2 regions of the Streptomyces sp. Wb2n-11 genome follow, and region 2 is predicted to be linked to the other one. Evidence: predicted binding sites of a transcription regulator. Region 2 holds the regulator's gene; the other holds the start of a gene.
The links. The regulator HrcA, encoded in region 2, represses chaperone genes, less so after heat shock. The targets are predictions, from matches to a motif close to TTNGCACTCNGNNNNNCNGAGTGCNAA.
Positions count from the first base shown of each region.

Region 1: the regulator HrcA is predicted to act here: its motif matches at 1,077-1,103, upstream of groL (chaperonin GroEL).

Region 1 is NZ_CVPB01000001.1:3,882,591-3,891,592, forward strand. It holds gene thrC (threonine synthase) at 1-17, shown strand, start outside; gene BN1555_RS17780 (MoaD/ThiS family protein) at 14-289, shown strand; gene BN1555_RS17785 (cold-shock protein) at 710-913, shown strand; gene groL (chaperonin GroEL) at 1,228-2,850, shown strand; gene BN1555_RS17795 (alanine/glycine:cation symporter family protein) at 3,095-4,558, shown strand; gene BN1555_RS17800 (hypothetical protein) at 4,694-5,590, opposite strand; gene BN1555_RS17805 (DUF397 domain-containing protein) at 5,827-6,105, opposite strand; gene BN1555_RS17810 (helix-turn-helix domain-containing protein) at 6,089-6,928, opposite strand; gene BN1555_RS17815 (hypothetical protein) at 7,044-7,259, shown strand; gene BN1555_RS40390 (hypothetical protein) at 7,337-7,477, shown strand; gene BN1555_RS17825 (hypothetical protein) at 7,596-7,835, shown strand; gene BN1555_RS17830 (PTS transporter subunit EIIC) at 7,827-9,002, opposite strand, start outside.
Region 2 is NZ_CVPB01000001.1:4,739,503-4,748,504, forward strand. It holds gene BN1555_RS21465 (ATP-binding SpoIIE family protein phosphatase) at 1-560, shown strand, start outside; gene hemW (radical SAM family heme chaperone HemW) at 583-1,815, shown strand; gene BN1555_RS21475 (DUF3097 domain-containing protein) at 2,039-2,869, opposite strand; gene BN1555_RS21480 (MBL fold metallo-hydrolase) at 2,911-3,648, opposite strand; gene hrcA (heat-inducible transcriptional repressor HrcA) at 3,833-4,849, shown strand; gene dnaJ (molecular chaperone DnaJ) at 4,850-5,983, shown strand; gene BN1555_RS21495 (nitronate monooxygenase) at 6,051-7,133, shown strand; gene BN1555_RS21500 (16S rRNA (uracil(1498)-N(3))-methyltransferase) at 7,130-7,873, shown strand; gene BN1555_RS21505 (histidine triad nucleotide-binding protein) at 7,990-8,349, shown strand; gene BN1555_RS21510 (ribonuclease Z) at 8,360-9,002, shown strand, end outside.

The DNA of each region.
Region 1 (9,002 bases), 860 kb from region 2:
AGGCTGGCCTCGCATGAGTGTCAACGTCCGCATTCCGACGATTCTCCGTACGTACACGGACGGCAGGGCCGAGGTCGCGGCCGAGGGCGCGACCCTCGCCGAGGTCATCGCCGACCTGGAGAAGAACCACGCGGGCATCGCGGCCCGGGTCCTGGACGACCAGGGCAAGCTGCGCCGCTTCGTGAACGTGTACGTGAACGACGACGACGTGCGCTTCGAGCAGGGCCTGGAGACCGCCACGCCGGACGGCGCCGGCGTCTCGATCATCCCGGCCGTCGCCGGAGGCTGATCCGCCGCCGCACCGCCCTCGTCACGCGCCTTGCCCCCTCCGCCCCAGAAGCGGAGGGGGCAATTCAGTAGGGTTGGGCGGGGTAGAGTTGGGGAAGCCCCCTCCGCTGTCTTTGCCGGGCGCATATGAGAATGCGTCCCCGTGCGACAAGAAGCAGCCAAAGTGTTCGAGCCGATTGCCGCCAATGCGCGCTTTGTCCGGCCCGACTTGCCCTGGAAACCAGGGAATTCCTCATATTCGAGTGCTCGGCCGCGCCCAGATTTCTCGTCCGATTGACCTGTTGCAGAGGGCAGTTGGGCGGATACATTCAGCCGCGGTCGACGCGTTCCGGCGCACGCCCTCTCCTGTCGGAGGGTGGAGATCTGACCCGGGTCCGCGAAGTGCGGTCCCGTGCAAGGGCCAGTAATAGGGGAGTTAGGCATGGCTCAGGGCACCGTCAAGTGGTTCAACGCGGAGAAGGGGTACGGCTTCATCGCGGTCGACGGTGGTGCGGATGTTTTCGTCCACTACAGCGCGATCCAGATGGACGGGTACCGCACCCTTGAAGAAGGTCAGCGAGTCGAATTCGAGATCTCGCAGGGCCAGAAGGGTCCGCAGGCGGACATGGTCAAGCTCGCCGTCTGATCCCGGCGCGATCGGCCACCGACGCACTCACGCAGGAAGGGCCTGCACCCGCACCGGGTGCAGGCCCTTCCTGCGTGCCGCGCGCCCCCGGACCGTCTGTCCACATCGGAGGGGGACGCTTGCACTCGAAGGGGTCGAGTGCTAATCATTGGCGTTAGCACTGTTAGCACTCTCCCAGTGAGAGTGACAGAAGGACCGGGCCGGTGAGGCCCGCAGGCCGGGTGGGACAAGGAAAACCACCAGGCAGGCTGGCCGTCCGTCGCGGGCGCCACTCGGTCCGGAGAATCCACCCCAGTCCGGGAGGACCACTTCACATGGCCAAGATCATCGCGTTCGACGAGGAGGCACGGCGCGGTCTCGAGCGCGGGATGAACCAGCTCGCCGACGCCGTCAAGGTCACCCTCGGCCCCAAGGGCCGCAACGTCGTCCTCGAGAAGAAGTGGGGCGCCCCCACGATCACCAACGATGGTGTTTCCATCGCCAAGGAGATCGAGCTCGAGGACCCGTACGAGAAGATCGGCGCCGAGCTGGTCAAGGAAGTCGCGAAGAAGACCGACGACGTCGCCGGTGACGGCACGACGACCGCGACCGTCCTCGCCCAGGCTCTGGTCCGCGAGGGCCTGCGCAACGTCGCCGCCGGCGCCAACCCGATGGCCCTCAAGCGCGGCATCGAGAAGGCCGTCGAGGCCGTCTCCGCCGCTCTCCTTGAGCAGGCCAAGGATGTGGAGACCAAGGAGCAGATCGCTTCCACGGCCTCCATCTCCGCCGCCGACACCCAGATCGGCGAGCTCATCGCCGAGGCGATGGACAAGGTCGGCAAGGAAGGCGTCATCACCGTCGAGGAGTCGCAGACCTTCGGTCTGGAGCTTGAGCTCACCGAGGGCATGCGCTTCGACAAGGGCTACATCTCGGCGTACTTCGCCACCGACATGGAGCGCATGGAGTCGTCGCTCGACGACCCGTACATCCTGATCGTCAACTCCAAGATCTCCAACGTGAAGGACCTCCTTCCGCTGCTGGAGAAGGTCATGCAGTCGGGCAAGCCGCTGCTGATCATCGCGGAGGACGTCGAGGGCGAGGCGCTGTCCACGCTCGTCGTCAACAAGATCCGTGGCACCTTCAAGTCCGTCGCCGTCAAGGCTCCGGGCTTCGGTGACCGCCGCAAGGCCATGCTCGGCGACATCGCCATCCTCACCGGTGGCACCGTCATCTCCGAGGAGGTCGGCCTCAAGCTGGAGAACGCCGGTCTCGACCTGCTCGGTCGCGCCCGCAAGGTCGTCATCACCAAGGACGAGACGACGATCGTCGACGGCGCCGGTGACAGCGACCAGGTCCAGGGCCGCGTCAACCAGATCCGTGCCGAGATCGAGAACTCCGACTCGGACTACGACCGCGAGAAGCTCCAGGAGCGCCTGGCGAAGCTGGCCGGCGGCGTGGCCGTCATCAAGGCCGGTGCCGCCACCGAGGTCGAGCTCAAGGAGCGCAAGCACCGCATCGAGGACGCGGTGCGCAACGCCAAGGCCGCCGTCGAGGAGGGCATCGTCGCCGGTGGTGGCGTGGCTCTGCTCCAGGCCACGGCCGTCTTCGAGAAGCTCGAGCTCTCGGGCGACGAGGCGACCGGCGCCAACGCCGTGCGTCTCGCGCTGGAGGCCCCGCTCAAGCAGATCGCCGTCAACGGTGGCCTCGAGGGTGGCGTCATCGTCGAGAAGGTGCGCAACCTGCCGATCGGTCACGGCCTGAACGCCGCGACCGGCGAGTACGTCGACATGATCGCCGAGGGCATCATCGACCCGGCGAAGGTCACGCGCTCCGCTCTGCAGAACGCCGCGTCGATCGCCGCGCTGTTCCTCACCACGGAGGCGGTCATCGCCGACAAGCCCGAGAAGGCCGGTGCCCCCGCGGGCGGCGGCATGCCGGGCGGTGACATGGACTTCTGATCGACTCGTTCGGTCATCTGTCCCGCAGCACCGGGGCGGCATCCCTTCGGGGGTGCCGCCCCGGTGGCGTTTCGGCGCGCGCCGCGTCTCAGCCTGTGAGAAAGCGCACCGATCCCAGGGGTATTGTGCGGCTTTGCTCCTGGGTAGCCTGCCGGGAGCTTTGTATGGAATGAATACTTCCACGGCCGGCCGCATACGTGCGCCGTCAGAGCCGAGCACTCCCGACTCCGAGGACACGTCACGTATGGACACGCTGGACTCCATGATCATGGACGTCAACGACGTCTTCTGGACCTATCTGCTGATCCCGCTCGTCGTGGGCGCGGGCCTGTGGTTCACCGTCAGGTCCAAGGTGGTGCAGGGCAGGCTCTTCCCCGAGATGCTGCGCGTCCTGGGCGACAAGACGGCTCCCGCCAAGGACGGCCGTAAGCAGGTCTCCTCCTTCGGCGCCTTCACCATCTCCGCCGCCGCGCGCGTCGGCACCGGCAACATCGCCGGTGTCGCCACCGCCATCACCCTGGGCGGCGCGGGCGCCGTCTTCTGGATGTGGGTGATGGCGTTCATCGGCGCCGCTTCGGCGTTCGTCGAATCGACGCTCGCCCAGCTCTACAAGGTGCAGGACAAGGACGGCACGTACCGGGGCGGACCCGCGTACTACATGGAGCGCGCGCTCAAGAAGCGCTGGCTCGGTGTGCTCTTCGCCGTCACCATCACGCTGACCTTCGGTTTCGTCTTCAACGCGGTGCAGGCCAACACCATCACCGCCGTGGCAGGCGCCTCCTTCTCCGCCGACGACACCTCCTGGTTCGCGCCGGTGACCGGCATCGGGCTCGCCGTGCTGCTGGCCCTGGCCGTCTTCGGCGGCGTACGCCGGATCAGCTCCGTCACCCAGGTCCTCGTGCCGGTGATGGCCGTGCTCTACCTGGTGCTCGGTCTGATCGTCGTCGTCCTGAACATCGGTGACGTGCCGCGCGTCTTCGCCGACATCATCGGCGGCGCCCTCGGCTTCCGCGAGGTGGCGGGCGGCGCCATCGGCATGGCGATCCAGCAGGGCATCCGCCGCGGCATGTTCTCCAACGAGGCGGGTCTCGGTTCGGCCCCGAACGCCGGCGCCACCGCCGAGGTCTCCCACCCGGTCAAGCAGGGCCTGGTCCAGTCGCTGGGCGTCTACTTCGACACCCTGCTGATCTGCTCGATGACCGCCTTCATCATCCTGACGACCAACCCGGAACTGGCCGGTGCCCGCCAGGGCGCGGACCTCACCCAGACCGCGCTCACCGAGACGCTGGGCGGCTGGGCCGGGCACGTGCTGACGCTGGTCGTCTTCATGCTGGCCTTCAGCTCCATGATCGGCAATTACTACTACGGCGAGTCCAACATCGAGTTCATGACGGACAAGAAGTGGGTCCTGCCGGGGTACCGCGCGCTCGTCCTGGTCGTGGTCTTCCTCGGTGCGCTCGGTTCGGTGAGTGTGGTGTGGAACCTCGCCGACGTCTTCATGGGCTTCATGGCACTGGTCAACCTGGTGGCGATCCTGCCGCTGTCGGTGATCGCGTTCCGGCTGCTCGACGACTACGTGGCGCAGCGCCGCCAGGGCCTGAACCCGGTCTTCACCAAGAGCCGGATGCCGGACCTCGACGGGGTGGAGTGCTGGGACGCGCCGCCGTCGCACCCGGCGCCGGAGAAGGAGCCCGCCGGTCGCGGCTGACGGCTGACGATTGACAGTACGAGGGCGGTGCCTCCGGGGAAGGGGCGCCGCCCTCGGGCGTTGTCGGCTTCGATGGGCGAAGTCCTCGAGCTTCTCGCCATCGTGCCCGGCTTTTGGCGCGGGTGAGCTGAACGGTCACCTGCGGGCCCTCTCGGGCGGGCGGGCCGCCGCTGCTCGCACCCTGGCCGCGTGGGCGCGCACCTCGGACGCGGGCAGGCCGCTGCCCGGCGGGCGCGCAGGCTCGTCGCGGCACACCCGGCACAGGCCGCCGGCCAGGGCTTCCGGGCGGCCCGGCACACGGCATTCCGTGCACTCCAGCATGCGCAGGGGCGGGCGGGCGGCCGTCTGCCCGGGCTGGGGCTCGGGTGCCCGCTGCGGCGGCAGCTTCCCCAGCCGGACACGGGCGATCGCGGGCGGACTGTGGACCGGCCGGGGCAGGCCGCCGGTCAGCGCGTGCACCAGCTCGGCCTCGGTGGCGCCACGGGTCAGCCAGTCGGCGGCCAGGGTCTCCAGCGCGACGCAGTCGGCCTCCGAGAGCGACATCGCGGGCTCGGTGCGGCCCAGCGAGGCGAGGATGCCGTACGCCCGGCTGCGCGGACGGGGCCGGCGCGGCTGAGCGGGGCGGGGCGTGCCGGGGGCGTTGCCGCCGCCCTGGAACGCGGCCCACCAGGCGTCGTCCCTGGCCGTGCGGGAGAAGAACGTACGGGTGACCCAGCGGCGGCTGCCCGTCCGGTCGGTGACGGCCTCCTTGCCCAGGCGCAGATGACCGGCTTCCGAGAGGCGGCGGAGGGCCGTGCGTACGGCGCACTGGCCGTAGTCCGGCAGGACCTTGGCCAGCGTCTTCACGGAGATGTCCGCGCCCTCGGGGAGCCGGTCGATGTACCCGGCGATGGACGCCTCGCGGCGGGGGAGGTGGGCGAAGTCGCCGTCGTGGGGGCGGCGTTGCTCGGGGGCGCTGCGCTTTCCGTACCCCGGATTGGCCAGGGGATGTGCGGGCGCGGGCAGGGCAGGATTAAGCTGGCTTGCAGCCATGGGATCGCCTCGTTCGATCTTGTTGGTTAAGCCCTCGTCGGTGCGGACACACCGGCGGGGGCTGTTCGTTATGCGGTTATGGGGGCACGCTAGACCGCCGCGACGCGTTGTGGCAAGCCGGTCACGGAAGGTCACGCGCGGTGGTGCGGGCGGGAGTTGGGGCGGGTGGTTGGTGTTACCCACCACCCCGTCCACTGAAAAGGGCTCGGACTCCGGGGCTTGAGCCCCGGGCCGAGTCAGGCAGCTGTGACCTGCCCGTTCTTCACGCCGGTGACGAACGCGGACCAGGCCCCGGCCCGGAACACGAGCGCCGGGCCGAGCAGGTCTTTCGAGTCCCGGACGGGGACGATGCCGGGGTGGCCGTCGGCTACTTCGAGGCAGTCGCCGCCGTCTCCGCCGCTGTACGTGGACTTGCGCCAGGTGGCGATCTCCAGGCAGTTGCCGCCGCTGCCGTCGCTGTAGCTGGACTTGTGCCAGGTCGCCGTGGACAGGTCGTACTCAGGGGTGATCTCCATGCGCGTAATCCTCCGCCACTGAATCGATCAGAGCCAGGGATTCCTTGGGTGACAGCGCCATGGCCCCAATCAGATCGTAGGCCAGTTGGTGGCGGGCGACCGTGGCCGGATCGTCCTCCAGCCGCCCTGTACCCGGGCCTTCGAGGTAGGCGAGCGGGGGTGCGTCGTCGAAGGCCATCAGCTTGAGGGCGCCGCCCATCGCCGCGTGCGCGCCCGCCTCGAACGGCAGCACCTGCACGATGACCCGGTGGCGCCGGACCATCGCCGTCACATGGCGCAGTGCCTCCGCCGTCTCGGCGGGCTCGCCGACCTTGCGGCGCAGTACCGCCTCGTCCAGGACCGTCCACAACAACGGCTTTGCTGGATCGTCGAGCAGGTGCGCGCGCTCCAGCCTCGCCGCCACCAGTTCGTCGATGACCGCCTCCGTCGCCGTCGGCTGGTACGCGCGGAAGATCGCCCTCGCGTACGCCTCCGTCTGCAACAGGCCCGGGATCAGCAGCGGCGCGTACTCCTTGATCGCCGTCGCGATCGCTTCCGCCTCGGCCGCTTCCGCGAAGTGGTCCGGGTACTTCGACTTCGTGGACGCCTTGCAGTTCCGCTCGAAGAAGCCGGCCGTGCCCAGGACTTCGTCTATCTTCACCGCGTACTCCGGCATCATCCGGCGCGTGCCCGCCTCCAATTGGCCGATGAACGAGCCGCTCACGAACAGCGGCTGGCCCAGCTCCTCCTGCGTGAGGCCGGCCTTCTCGCGGGCGTGGCGCAGTTCCGCGCCGAGCAGGGCCCTGGGGGAGGAAGACGGGTCGAGGCCCTTGGGTCCGGGCATGGCAACTCCCTGTCCGACATGCGGTGTTGTTGGCCGCTGTTACTGGTCAGGCTAGTGCGCTTTCGGCCACTCTGTGTGAGGAAAGCTAATACACAGCGTGCGGAGGTGCCTGGTCATGGTGGTGCGGTCGTCGGAGCGGTTGCGGGCTGCGGAAGAGGTGGTGGCCCAGTTGCGGGAGGGACTGGAGGTGGTGTCGGTGACGCTGCCGTCGTTGCGGGTGGACGTGGTGTCGCTGGCGAGCGAGGCGCCGTACCCGCTGGTGGACCTGGGGCGGTGCAACCTCGACACGGCGATGAGGCTCGCCGCCGTCCTGCACGGGCTCAAGCCGTGACGGTCGGCGGGCCGCCGGAGCCGGGGACGTACGCCGTGGATGTCCGGGACGGGCGGGTGGGGAGGGTGATGGGGCAGGTGGGGACGTATGTACAGCTGCGGCCGCCGGGTGGGGGCCGGGAGTGGGACTGCCCGCCGGAGGACGTGCGCCCGGCTCCGCCGGGGGAGGTGCTGAGGGTGCGGGTGCGGGAGATCAACGCGGCGGGGCGGCTGCCGTGAGGCGCGGCCGTGCCGGGGGCGGGTGGGAGCGTAATGGCATGAGGCTTCCGGCCGGCGCGAGCACGACGACACCGCCGGGCTGTGGACCGCCGTCGACGACGGGACCAGGACCCTGACCATGACGGCGGAGACGTCCGACGAGGCGAGTGCCCTGGTGGAGGAGGTTTTCGTGCTGTCTTCTCACCGGCCGAAACCGCCGCCTCCGCCCGGGTGGCGCCGCTTCGAACTGATTCACCGCTCGGTTGAAGGCTTCGGCTGCTTCGGCCTGGAGGGTGAGCGGCCCGCGCCGCGTCTGCTGGTCGCGGTCGCGGTCGCGGTCGCGGTCGCGGAACTGTGCGCCGATGCGTGCTTACGGTGACCGGGGTCCTCCGGCGCGGGGCAGGACGGCCGGGACCGGGCCCTGGGCCGGGGTGCCCGGGGCCGGCCGGGGCGTCGCGGGTTCGTCCGTGGAGACGTTGAGGTCGGTCAGCATCTGCCGGGTGAAACCGAAGTAGTACGTCGCCAGGAAGCCCGCGATGTAGCCGGCGACCAGGCCGGCGGCGTAGACCGCGGCGACCGCGGCCAGGCTCTTGTCACCGTCGAGGAGGGGGAACAGGGCCCAGCCGGACGGGCCGATGGCCGTTGAGCCCACCGAGTCGCCGAGCTGGTTGAGCAGGCCCACGACGCCGCCGCCGAAGGCGCCGCCGACGCACGCGGTGACGAAGGGGCGGCCCAGGGGGAGCGAGACGCCGTAGATCAGGGGCTCGCCCACGCCCAGGAAACCGGGCGCGATCGCGGACCTGATGGTGCGGCGGATCGAGGTGTTGCGGGGGAGGCGGAGATAGACCGCGGCGGCCGCGCCGACCTGGCCCGCGCCCGCCATGGCGAGGATCGGCAGGAGGACGGTGAAGCCCTGCTGCTCGATGAGGGTGGCGTGGATCGGGATCAGGGCCTGGTGCAGGCCCAGCATCACGAGGGGGAGGAACAGGCCACCGAGGACGAAGCCGGCGGCCACGCCGCCGGTGGACAGCAGCCAGCCGGCGAAGTCGCCGATGGCCGTGGAGATCTCACCGGCCACGAACATCAGGCCGAAGACGGTGACGAGGCCGGAGACCAGGACCGTGAGGGTGGGGGTGACCAGGACGTCCAGGGACTCCGGGACCCAGCGGCGGCACCATTTCTCGACGTACACCCCGAGGACCGCCGCGCCGAGCGCGCCCAGTACGCCGCCCTGGCCCGGGGAGAGCGACTGGCCGAAGACGTCGGCTTCGGCGACGCCCGGGAAGACGATGATCGCGGCGACCGCGCCGCCCAGGATCGGCGTACCGCCGAACTCCTTCGCCGTGTTCAGGCCCACGAAGACCGCGATCAGCGCCATGAAGCCGGTCGCGATGGCGGCGAGGGCGGGGGTGACGGCGGGGAGCCAGCCCAGGTTGATGAGCAGGCCGTTGAGGCCGGCGATGATGCCGCAGCCGATCAGGGCCGGGATCAGCGGGACGAAGATGTTCGCGATCCTGCGCAGGAACAGCTTGAAGGGGGTGGCGTT
Region 2 (9,002 bases):
ACGACGCGGTCGAGACGGCGGAAGCCACGGCCAGACTGGCGGCGGCAGCGGCCGCCGTGGCACCCGTGGCACCCGGGGCCGGCATCACGGGAGCGGCCGGTGCCGGGGCGGCGGCCGGGCTGTGGGAAGCGCCGCAGCCCCGCTTCCTCTCGCTCCTGTACGGCGAGCTGGTGCCGTTCGCGGCCGAGGACGGCGGCGGGGCGCGCTGCACGCTCGCCTGCGCGGGGCATCCGCTGCCGCTCCTCCTGCGGCCCGACGGGAGCGTGCGGCCCGCCGCAGCCTCCCAGATGCTGCTCGGGGTCGTCGACGGCGTCACGTACGAGAGCGAGACCTTCGTCCTGGAAGCGGGCGACACCCTGCTCTGTGTCACGGACGGCGTGACCGAGCGGCGCTCCGGGCGGCGCATGTTCGACGACGCGGACGGGCTGGCGGCGGCGCTGGGGCGGTGCGTGGGGCTGAGCGCGCAGGGGGTCGCAGAAAGGATCATGCGCGAGGTGCACGACTTCTCGCCGACGCCGCCCGACGACGACCTGGCGCTGCTCGTCCTCCAGGCGATGTGACCGGAGCTGTGACAATGGGGGCATGCCTTCTGTACTGCCCGACGGTGAGCCCATGCCCGAAGACGGGGCGCTGCCGCCGCACGCCCTGGTCGGCGCGGCCGAGCGGCCGCTCGGCTTCTACCTGCACGTTCCGTACTGCGCGACGCGCTGCGGCTACTGCGACTTCAACACTTACACGGCGACCGAGCTGCGCGGCTCGGGCGGTGCGCTGGCCTCGCGCGACAACTACGCGGACACCCTGCTGGAGGAGGTGCGCCTGGCCCGCAAGGTCCTCGGCGACGACCCCCGGCCGGTACGGACCGTCTTCGTGGGCGGGGGGACGCCGACGCTGCTGGCGGCCGGGGACCTCGTACGGATGCTGGGAGCGATCCGGGACGAGTTCGGGCTCGCGGACGACGCGGAGATCACCACCGAGGCGAATCCGGAGTCGGTGAATCCGGCGTATCTGGAGGAGCTGCGGGAGGGCGGCTTCAACCGGATCTCGTTCGGGATGCAGAGCGCGAAGCAGCACGTGCTGAAGATCCTGGACCGTACGCACACGCCCGGGCGGCCGGAGGCGTGCGTCGCGGAGGCGCGGGCGGCGGGCTTCGAGCACGTGAACCTCGACCTGATCTACGGCACACCGGGGGAGTCCGACGCGGACTGGCAGGCGTCGCTGGACGCGGCGGTCGGAGCCGGCCCCGACCACGTCAGCGCGTACGCCCTGATCGTGGAGGAGGGAACGCAGCTGGCGCGGCGGATCCGGCGGGGCGAGGTGCCGATGACGGACGACGACGTACACGCCGACCGGTACCTGATGACGGAGTCCGCGCTGTCGGCGGCGGGCTTCGAATGGTACGAGGTCTCGAACTGGGCCACTTCGGACGCGGCGCGGTGCCTGCACAACGAGCTGTACTGGCGCGGGGCGGACTGGTGGGGCGCGGGTCCGGGCGCCCACAGCCACGTGGGCGGGGTGCGGTGGTGGAACGTCAAGCACCCGGGCGCGTACGCGCAGGCGCTGGGGGACGGACGCTCGCCCGGAGCCGGGCGCGAGGTGCTCCCGGCGGAGGACCGGCGCGTGGAGCGCATCCTGCTGGAACTGCGGCTCGCGGACGGCTGCCCGCTGTCCCTGCTGGCCCCGGCGGGGCTGGCGGCGGCGGAGCGGGCGCTGGCGGACGGGCTGCTGGCGGGCGGGCCGTTCGGCGAGGGGCGGGCGGTCCTGACGCTGCGGGGGCGGCTGCTGGCGGACGCGGTGGTCCGGGACCTGGTGGACTGACCCGGGGCGCGGGTGCGGGGGTGCCGACGGCGCCGTTCCCCCACCCGCGCCTCCCGGTACCGGGCACCCCACCCCCCGGGCACCCCCCGGGCACCCCCCGGGCCCCCAGCCCCCTCCGGGCGTGTCCTCAACCGCGTGAGGGGCTCGGACCGAGCCCCTCACGCGGCGGAGCCGCACAAGGTCCCAGCGGGAAGGGGCGGCCCGTACCCCCGTCACGTCCCCGTCACGCGCCGGGCGGCGCCGTAACGAAGTCGATCAGCTCCTCCACCCGCCCCAGCAGCGCCGGCTCCAGATCCCGGTACGAACGGACCGACGCCAGGATCCGCTGCCACGCCGCCCCCGTGTTCTCCGGCCAGCCCAGCGCCCGGCACACGCCCGTCTTCCAGTCCTGGCCCCGCGGGACCACCGGCCAGGCCCCGATGCCCACCGCGGACGGCTTCACCGCCTCCCACACGTCGATGTACGGGTGGCCGACGACCAGGACGTTCGCGCCCGTGACCTGCGCCGCGATACGGGACTCCTTCGAGCCCGGCACCAGGTGGTCGACCAGGACACCGAGCCGCGCGTCCGGGGCCGGGGCGAAGTCCGCGACGATCGCCGGGAGATCGTCGACGCCCTCCAGGTACTCGACGACCACGCCCTCGATGCGCAGGTCGTCGCCCCAGACCCGCTCGACCAGTTCCGCGTCGTGGCGCCCCTCGACGTAGATCCGCCCGGCCCGCGCCACCCTCGCCCGCGCCCCCGGCACGGCCACCGAACCCGACGCCGTACGGGCGGGCCGGACCGGAGCGGCGGAGGCCGGGCGCACCAGGGTGACGACGCGGCCCTCCAGGAGGAAGCCGCGCGGCCGCATCGGGAACACCCGGTGCTTCCCGAAGCGGTCCTCCAGGGTCACGACCGGCCCTTGCGCCGTCTTCTCGCACCGGATCACCGCACCGCAGAAACCGGTGGTGACCTCCTCCACGACAAGATCGGCCTCGGCGGGGACTTCGGGGACGGGGGCGGTCTTCTTCCACGGCGGGGTGAGATCGGGCCCGTACTGTCGGCTGCGCATTCGGCCGACGATAGTCCGGTGCGCCGGTCCGGTGCGCTTCGTCACACGGCGAAACGGGCCGCCAGCGCGTCGCGTTGCGCGCGGACGTACGCCGCGTCCACCACCGCCCCGTGCCCCGGCACGTACGCCGCCCTCTCGCCGCCCAGCGCCAGCAGCCGGTCCAGGGCCGCCGGCCAGTGGGACGGGTGGGCGTCCGGGCCGGCCTGGGGAGTGCCCGACTCCTCCACCAGGTCGCCGCAGAAGACGACCTCGGGACTGCCCGGCACCAGTACCGCCAGATCGTGACCGCTGTGTCCGGGGCCGACGTTCGCCAGCAGCACCTGGCGGCCGCCGCCCAGGTCCAGCGTCCACTCACCGCAGACCATGTGGTGCGGCGCGACCAGGACGTCCGCCGCCTCCGCCGCCGCGCCCCGGTCGACCCCGTGCCGCACGGCGTCGTCCCGCACCGCATCCCGCTCCCGCCGCAGCAGTTCGTCGACGCCGACCGCTCCGTACACCTCGGTTCCCGCGAACGCGGCCGTGCCCAGGACGTGGTCGAAGTGGGGGTGGGTGAGAGCGATATGCGTCACTCTCCGGCGGGGGCCCAGAAGCCGCTGTGCCTGGGCGCGGAGCTCCGCACCCTCGCGCAGTGTCGCTCCCGTGTCGATCAGCAGCGCGGAGCCGCAGCCCTCGTCGTCCCCGGTCACCAGGCCCACCGTCGCGTCCCAGACCGGCATGCGCCGCCGTCCCACCCCCGGTGCGAGCCGTTCCCAGCCTGCCTCTTCCCAACTGACGTCCATACCGCGACGCTAGTCCCATCCCCGGGGCCCCCGCCCGCTGAACAGGGCCGTCGCGGGGTAAGGTGACCGGCCGCCCTTGCTAGGTATGCACCTCGCCGCCGTACACTGGCCCGGGGGATTGCTGGCACTCCCCCGCAGCGAGTGCCAGGCAGGCGCCAACGATCGACAGCTGGAGGTGTGCGCGATGCTCAGCGAACGCAGACTCGAGGTGCTGCGCGCCATCGTCCAGGACTACGTGGGCACCGAGGAACCCGTCGGCTCCAAGGCGCTCACCGAGCGGCACAAGCTCGGCGTCTCCCCGGCCACGGTCCGCAACGACATGGCCGTCCTGGAGGACGAGGGCTTCATCGCCCAGCCGCACACGAGTGCCGGGCGCATCCCGACGGACAAGGGCTACCGCCTGTTCGTCGACAAGCTCGCGGGCGTCAAGCCCCTGTCGTCGCCCGAGCGCCGCGCCATCCAGAACTTCATGGACGGAGCGGTCGACCTCGACGACGTGGTGGCCCGTACGGTCCGGCTGCTCGCGCAGCTGACCCGGCAGGTCGCCGTGGTGCAGTACCCGTCGCTGACCCGTTCGACGGTGCGGCACGTGGAACTCCTCCCGCTGGCCCCCGCCCGCCTGATGCTCGTGCTCATCACGGACACCGGACGGGTCGAGCAGCGCATGATCGACTGCCCCGCGCCCTTCGGCGAGACGTCCCTGGCGGACCTGCGGGCCCGGCTCAACAGCCGGGTCGTGGGACGCCGATTCGCGGACGTACCGCAGCTGGTGCAGGACCTCCCCGAATCCTTCGACAAGGAGGACCGGGGAACCGTTGCGACGGTTCTTTCCACCCTCCTGGAGACTCTGGTCGAGGAGACCGAGGAGCGGCTGATGATCGGCGGTACCGCCAATCTCACCCGCTTCGGACATGATTTCCCCCTCACCATCCGGCCGGTGCTGGAGGCGCTGGAGGAGCAGGTCGTGCTCCTCAAGCTGCTGGGTGAGGCAACGGACTCGGGCATGACCGTACGAATCGGGCACGAGAACGCCCATGAGGGGCTCAGCTCCACGTCCGTCGTCGCGGTCGGCTACGGTTCGGGCGACGAAGCAGTCGCCAAACTCGGCGTGGTCGGACCGACCCGCATGGACTACCCCGGAACGATGGGAGCGGTACGCGCAGTGGCACGTTACGTCGGACAGATCCTGGCGGAGTCGTAAGTGGCCACCGACTACTACGCCGTACTCGGCGTACGCCGCGACGCATCCCAGGACGAGATCAAGAAGGCATTCCGGCGGCTGGCGCGCGAGCTCCACCCGGACGTGAATCCCGACCCCAAGACGCAGGAACGCTTCAAGGAGATCAACGCCGCCTACGAGGTGTTGTCGGACCCGCAGAAGAAGCAGGTCTACGACCTCGGCGGCGACCCGCTCTCGCAGGCGGGCGGCGGAGCCGGCGGCTTCGGCCAGGGCGGCTTCGGGAACTTCTCGGACATCATGGACGCGTTCTTCGGAACGGCGTCGCAGCGCGGCCCGAGGTCGCGCACGCGGCGCGGCCAGGACGCGATGATCCGGCTGGAGATCGACCTCAACGAGGCGGCCTTCGGCACGACCAAGGACATCCAGGTCGACACGGCCGTCGTGTGTACGACGTGCTCGGGCGAGGGCGCCGCTCCCGGCACCTCCGCCCAGACCTGCGACATGTGCCGCGGCCGCGGTGAGGTCTCGCAGGTCACCCGGTCCTTCCTGGGCCAGGTCATGACCTCGCGCCCCTGCCCGCAGTGCCAGGGCTTCGGCACGGTCGTACCGACCCCGTGCCCGGAGTGCGCCGGTGACGGGCGTGTGCGCTCGCGCCGGACGCTGACGGTCAAGATCCCGGCCGGTGTCGACAACGGCACGCGGATCCAGCTCGCGGGCGAGGGCGAGGTCGGCCCCGGCGGCGGCCCCGCCGGCGACCTGTACGTCGAGATCCACGAGCTGCCGCACGCGGTGTTCCAGCGGCGCGGCGACGACCTGCACTGCACGGTTACCATCCCGATGACGGCGGCGGCGCTGGGCACGAAGTGCCCGCTGGAGACGCTCGACGGGACGGAGGAGATCGACGTCCGTCCGGGCACGCAGTCCGGCCAGTCGATCCCGCTGCACGGGCGCGGTGTCACGCACCTGCGGGGCGGCGGCCGCGGCGACCTGATCGTGCACGTGGAGGTGCTGACCCCCACGAAGATGGACCCGCAGCAGGAGGACCTGCTGCGCCAGCTCGCGAAGCTGCGCGGCGAGGAGCGCCCGACGGGCCAGTTCCAGCCCGGGCAGCAGGGTCTGTTCTCGCGCTTGAAGGATGCGTTCAACGGGCGGTAGGCGCGCGCCCGCCAAGGGCCGGAAGCCTCGATTCGGCGCAGTGCGGAGGGCATGAAACTATGCGTTCATGTCCTCCGCACTGACCGATCTTTTCCGTTATCCGATCGTGCAGGCCCCCATGGCGGGCGGCGCCTCCAGTCCTCAGCTCGCCGCCGCCGTCTGTGACGCCGGCGGTCTCGGGTTCCTCGCCGCCGGGTACAAGACCGCGGACGGCATGTACGAGGAGATCAAGCAGCTGCGGGGCCTGACCGGCCGGCCCTTCGGCGTCAATCTCTTCATGCCGCAGCCGAGCCACGTGGACCCGGCCTCCGTGGAGGTCTACCGTCACCAGCTCGCCGGTGAGGCCGACTGGTACGAAACCCCCCTCGGCGAATCCGACAACTGCACCGACGACGGCTACGAAGCCAAGCTCGCCATCCTCCTCGACGATCCCGTCCCCGTCGTCTCCTTCACCTTCGGCTGCCCCGCCCGCCCCGTCCTCGACTCCTTCGCGAAGGCCGGCACCCTCACCGTCGTGACCGTCACCACGCCCGAAGAGGCCCAGGCCGCGCAGTGGAGCGGCGCCGACGCCGTGTGCGTCCAGGGCATCGAGGCCGGCGGCCACCAGGGGACGCACCGCGACGACCCCCAGAACGACGGCGCGGGCATCGGCCTGCTCTCCCTCATCACGCAGGTGCGCGAGACCGTGCAGCTGCCGATCGTCGCGGCGGGCGGCCTGATGCGCGGCGCACAGATCGCCGCGGTCCTCGCGCTGGGCGCGGACGCGGCGCAGCTCGGCACGGCGTTCCTGGTCTGCCCCGAGTCCGGTGCCAATGTCCTGCACAAGCAGGCCATGACCAACCCGCTGTTCGTCCGCACGGAACTCACCCGGGCCTTCTCGGGACGCCCTGCCCGTGGCCTGGTGAACCGCTTCATGCGTGAGCACGGCCCGTACGCCCCCGCCGCCTACCCCCAGGTGCACCACATCACCTCCGGCCTGCGCAAGGCCGCGGCCAAGGCGGGCGACCCCCAGGGCATGGCGCTGTGGGCGGGGCAGGGGCACCGGATGGCGCGCGAGATGCCCGCCGGGCGGCTGGTCGACGTCCTCGCGGCCGAGACCGACGCGGCCCGCGCGGCGCTGGCCCTGCGCGGCGCGGGCGGTGCGGCATGACGGCGCCGGTGTTCGTCGTCGACGCCGTACCGGCGAAGGGGCCGTACGTACTGGAAGGTCCCGAGGGGCGGCACGCCGTCTCGGTGCGGCGGCTGCACGCGGGCGAGGACGTCGTGCTGACGGACGGGCGCGGCACGGGAGCGGTGGCCGTGGTGGTGGCCGCCGAGGGCAAGGACCGGCTCGTCGTCGAGGTGACGGACGTGACGGCGGAGCCGGAGCCGTCCCCGCGCATCACCGTCGTACAGGCACTGCCCAAGGGCGACCGCGGTGAGGTGGCCGTCGAGACCATGACGGAGACCGGCGTCGACGCGATCGTGCCGTGGCAGGCGTCGCGCTGCATCACGCAGTGGCGCGGCGACCGGGGCGCCAAGTCCCTCGCCAAGTGGCGGGCCACCGCGCGCGAGGCGGGCAAGCAGTCGCGCAGGCTGCGCTTCCCCGAGATCGCGGACGCGCTGACGACCCGGCAGGCCGCCGCGCTCGTGGCCACGGCGGACTTCGCGGCCGTACTGCACGAGGACCCGTCGGCGGGCAGCGGGACGCTGGCCACCGCGGACCTCCCCGACGCGGGTTCCATCGTGCTCGTCGTGGGGCCCGAAGGGGGCGTGTCCCCGGAGGAGTTGGCGGTCTTCGCCGGAGCCGGGGCCGAACCGTACCGGCTGGGGCGCAGTGTGCTGCGTACGTCGACGGCCGGCACGGCGGCCGCCGCGCTGCTGCTGGGGCGCACCGGCCGCTGGTCCTGACGGGACATTTCCCGCCCCGTGGCCGCGGCGCGGGCGGATAGCATGCGGCCATACTCGATCACTACATCAGCACATCAGCACACGCTGATCCAGCCGTATCCGAGGAGGCCGGGACCATGACGGGACAACCGCAGGCGGACTGCCTGTTCTGCAAGATCGCCACAGGTGAGGTGCCCGCGACGGTCGTCCGTGAGACGGACACGACCGTCGCGTTCCGCGACATCAACCCCCAGGCCCCGACGCACGTCCTGGTCATCCCCAAGGCGCACCACCCGGACGCCGCCTCGCTGGCCGCCGCCGAGCCGCAGGTCCTCGCGGACGTGCTGGCCGAGGCCGGCAGGGTCGCCGAGGACGAGAAGGTCGACCGGACCGGCTACCGCGTCGTCTTCAACACCGGCTCGGGCGCGGGCCAGACCGTCTTCCACGCGCACGCCCATGTCCTCGGCGGACGCGGCCTCAACTGGCCTCCCGGGTAAGGCAGTTCCTGTGTCCGTACGAGAACTCGTGATCCTCGGCACCGCCAGCCAGGTCCCCACCCGGCACCGCAACCACAACGGTTACTTCCTGCGCTGGGACGGCGAGGGCATCCTCTTCGATCCCGGTGAGGGGACCCAGCGCCAGATGCTGCGGGCCGGCGTGGCCGCGCACGACATCAACCGGATCTGTGTCACCCACTTCCACGGCGACCACTCGCTCGGTCTCGCCGGGGTGATCCAGCGCATCAACCTCGACCGCGTCCCGCACCCCGTCACCGCGCACTACCCGGCGAGCGGGCAGCGCTTCTTCGACCGCCTGCGGTACGCCACGGCCTACCGCGAGACGGTGCGGCTGACCGAGGCGCCGGTCGCCGCCGACGGACCGGTGTCCACCGGCCCGTCGTACGTCCTCGACGCGTGCAGGCTCTCGCACCCCGTGGAGTCGTACGGCTACCGGCTCACCGAACCCGACGGGCGCCGCATGCTGCCCGGGCTGCTCGCCGAGCACGGCATCAAGGGCCCCGACGTCGGTCGCATCCAGCGCGAGGGGGAGCTCGGCGGTGTCACGCTCGACCAGGTCAGCGAGGTGCGGCGCGGGCAGCGTTTCGCGTTCGTCATGGACACCCGGCTCTGTGACGGGGTGTACGCCCTCG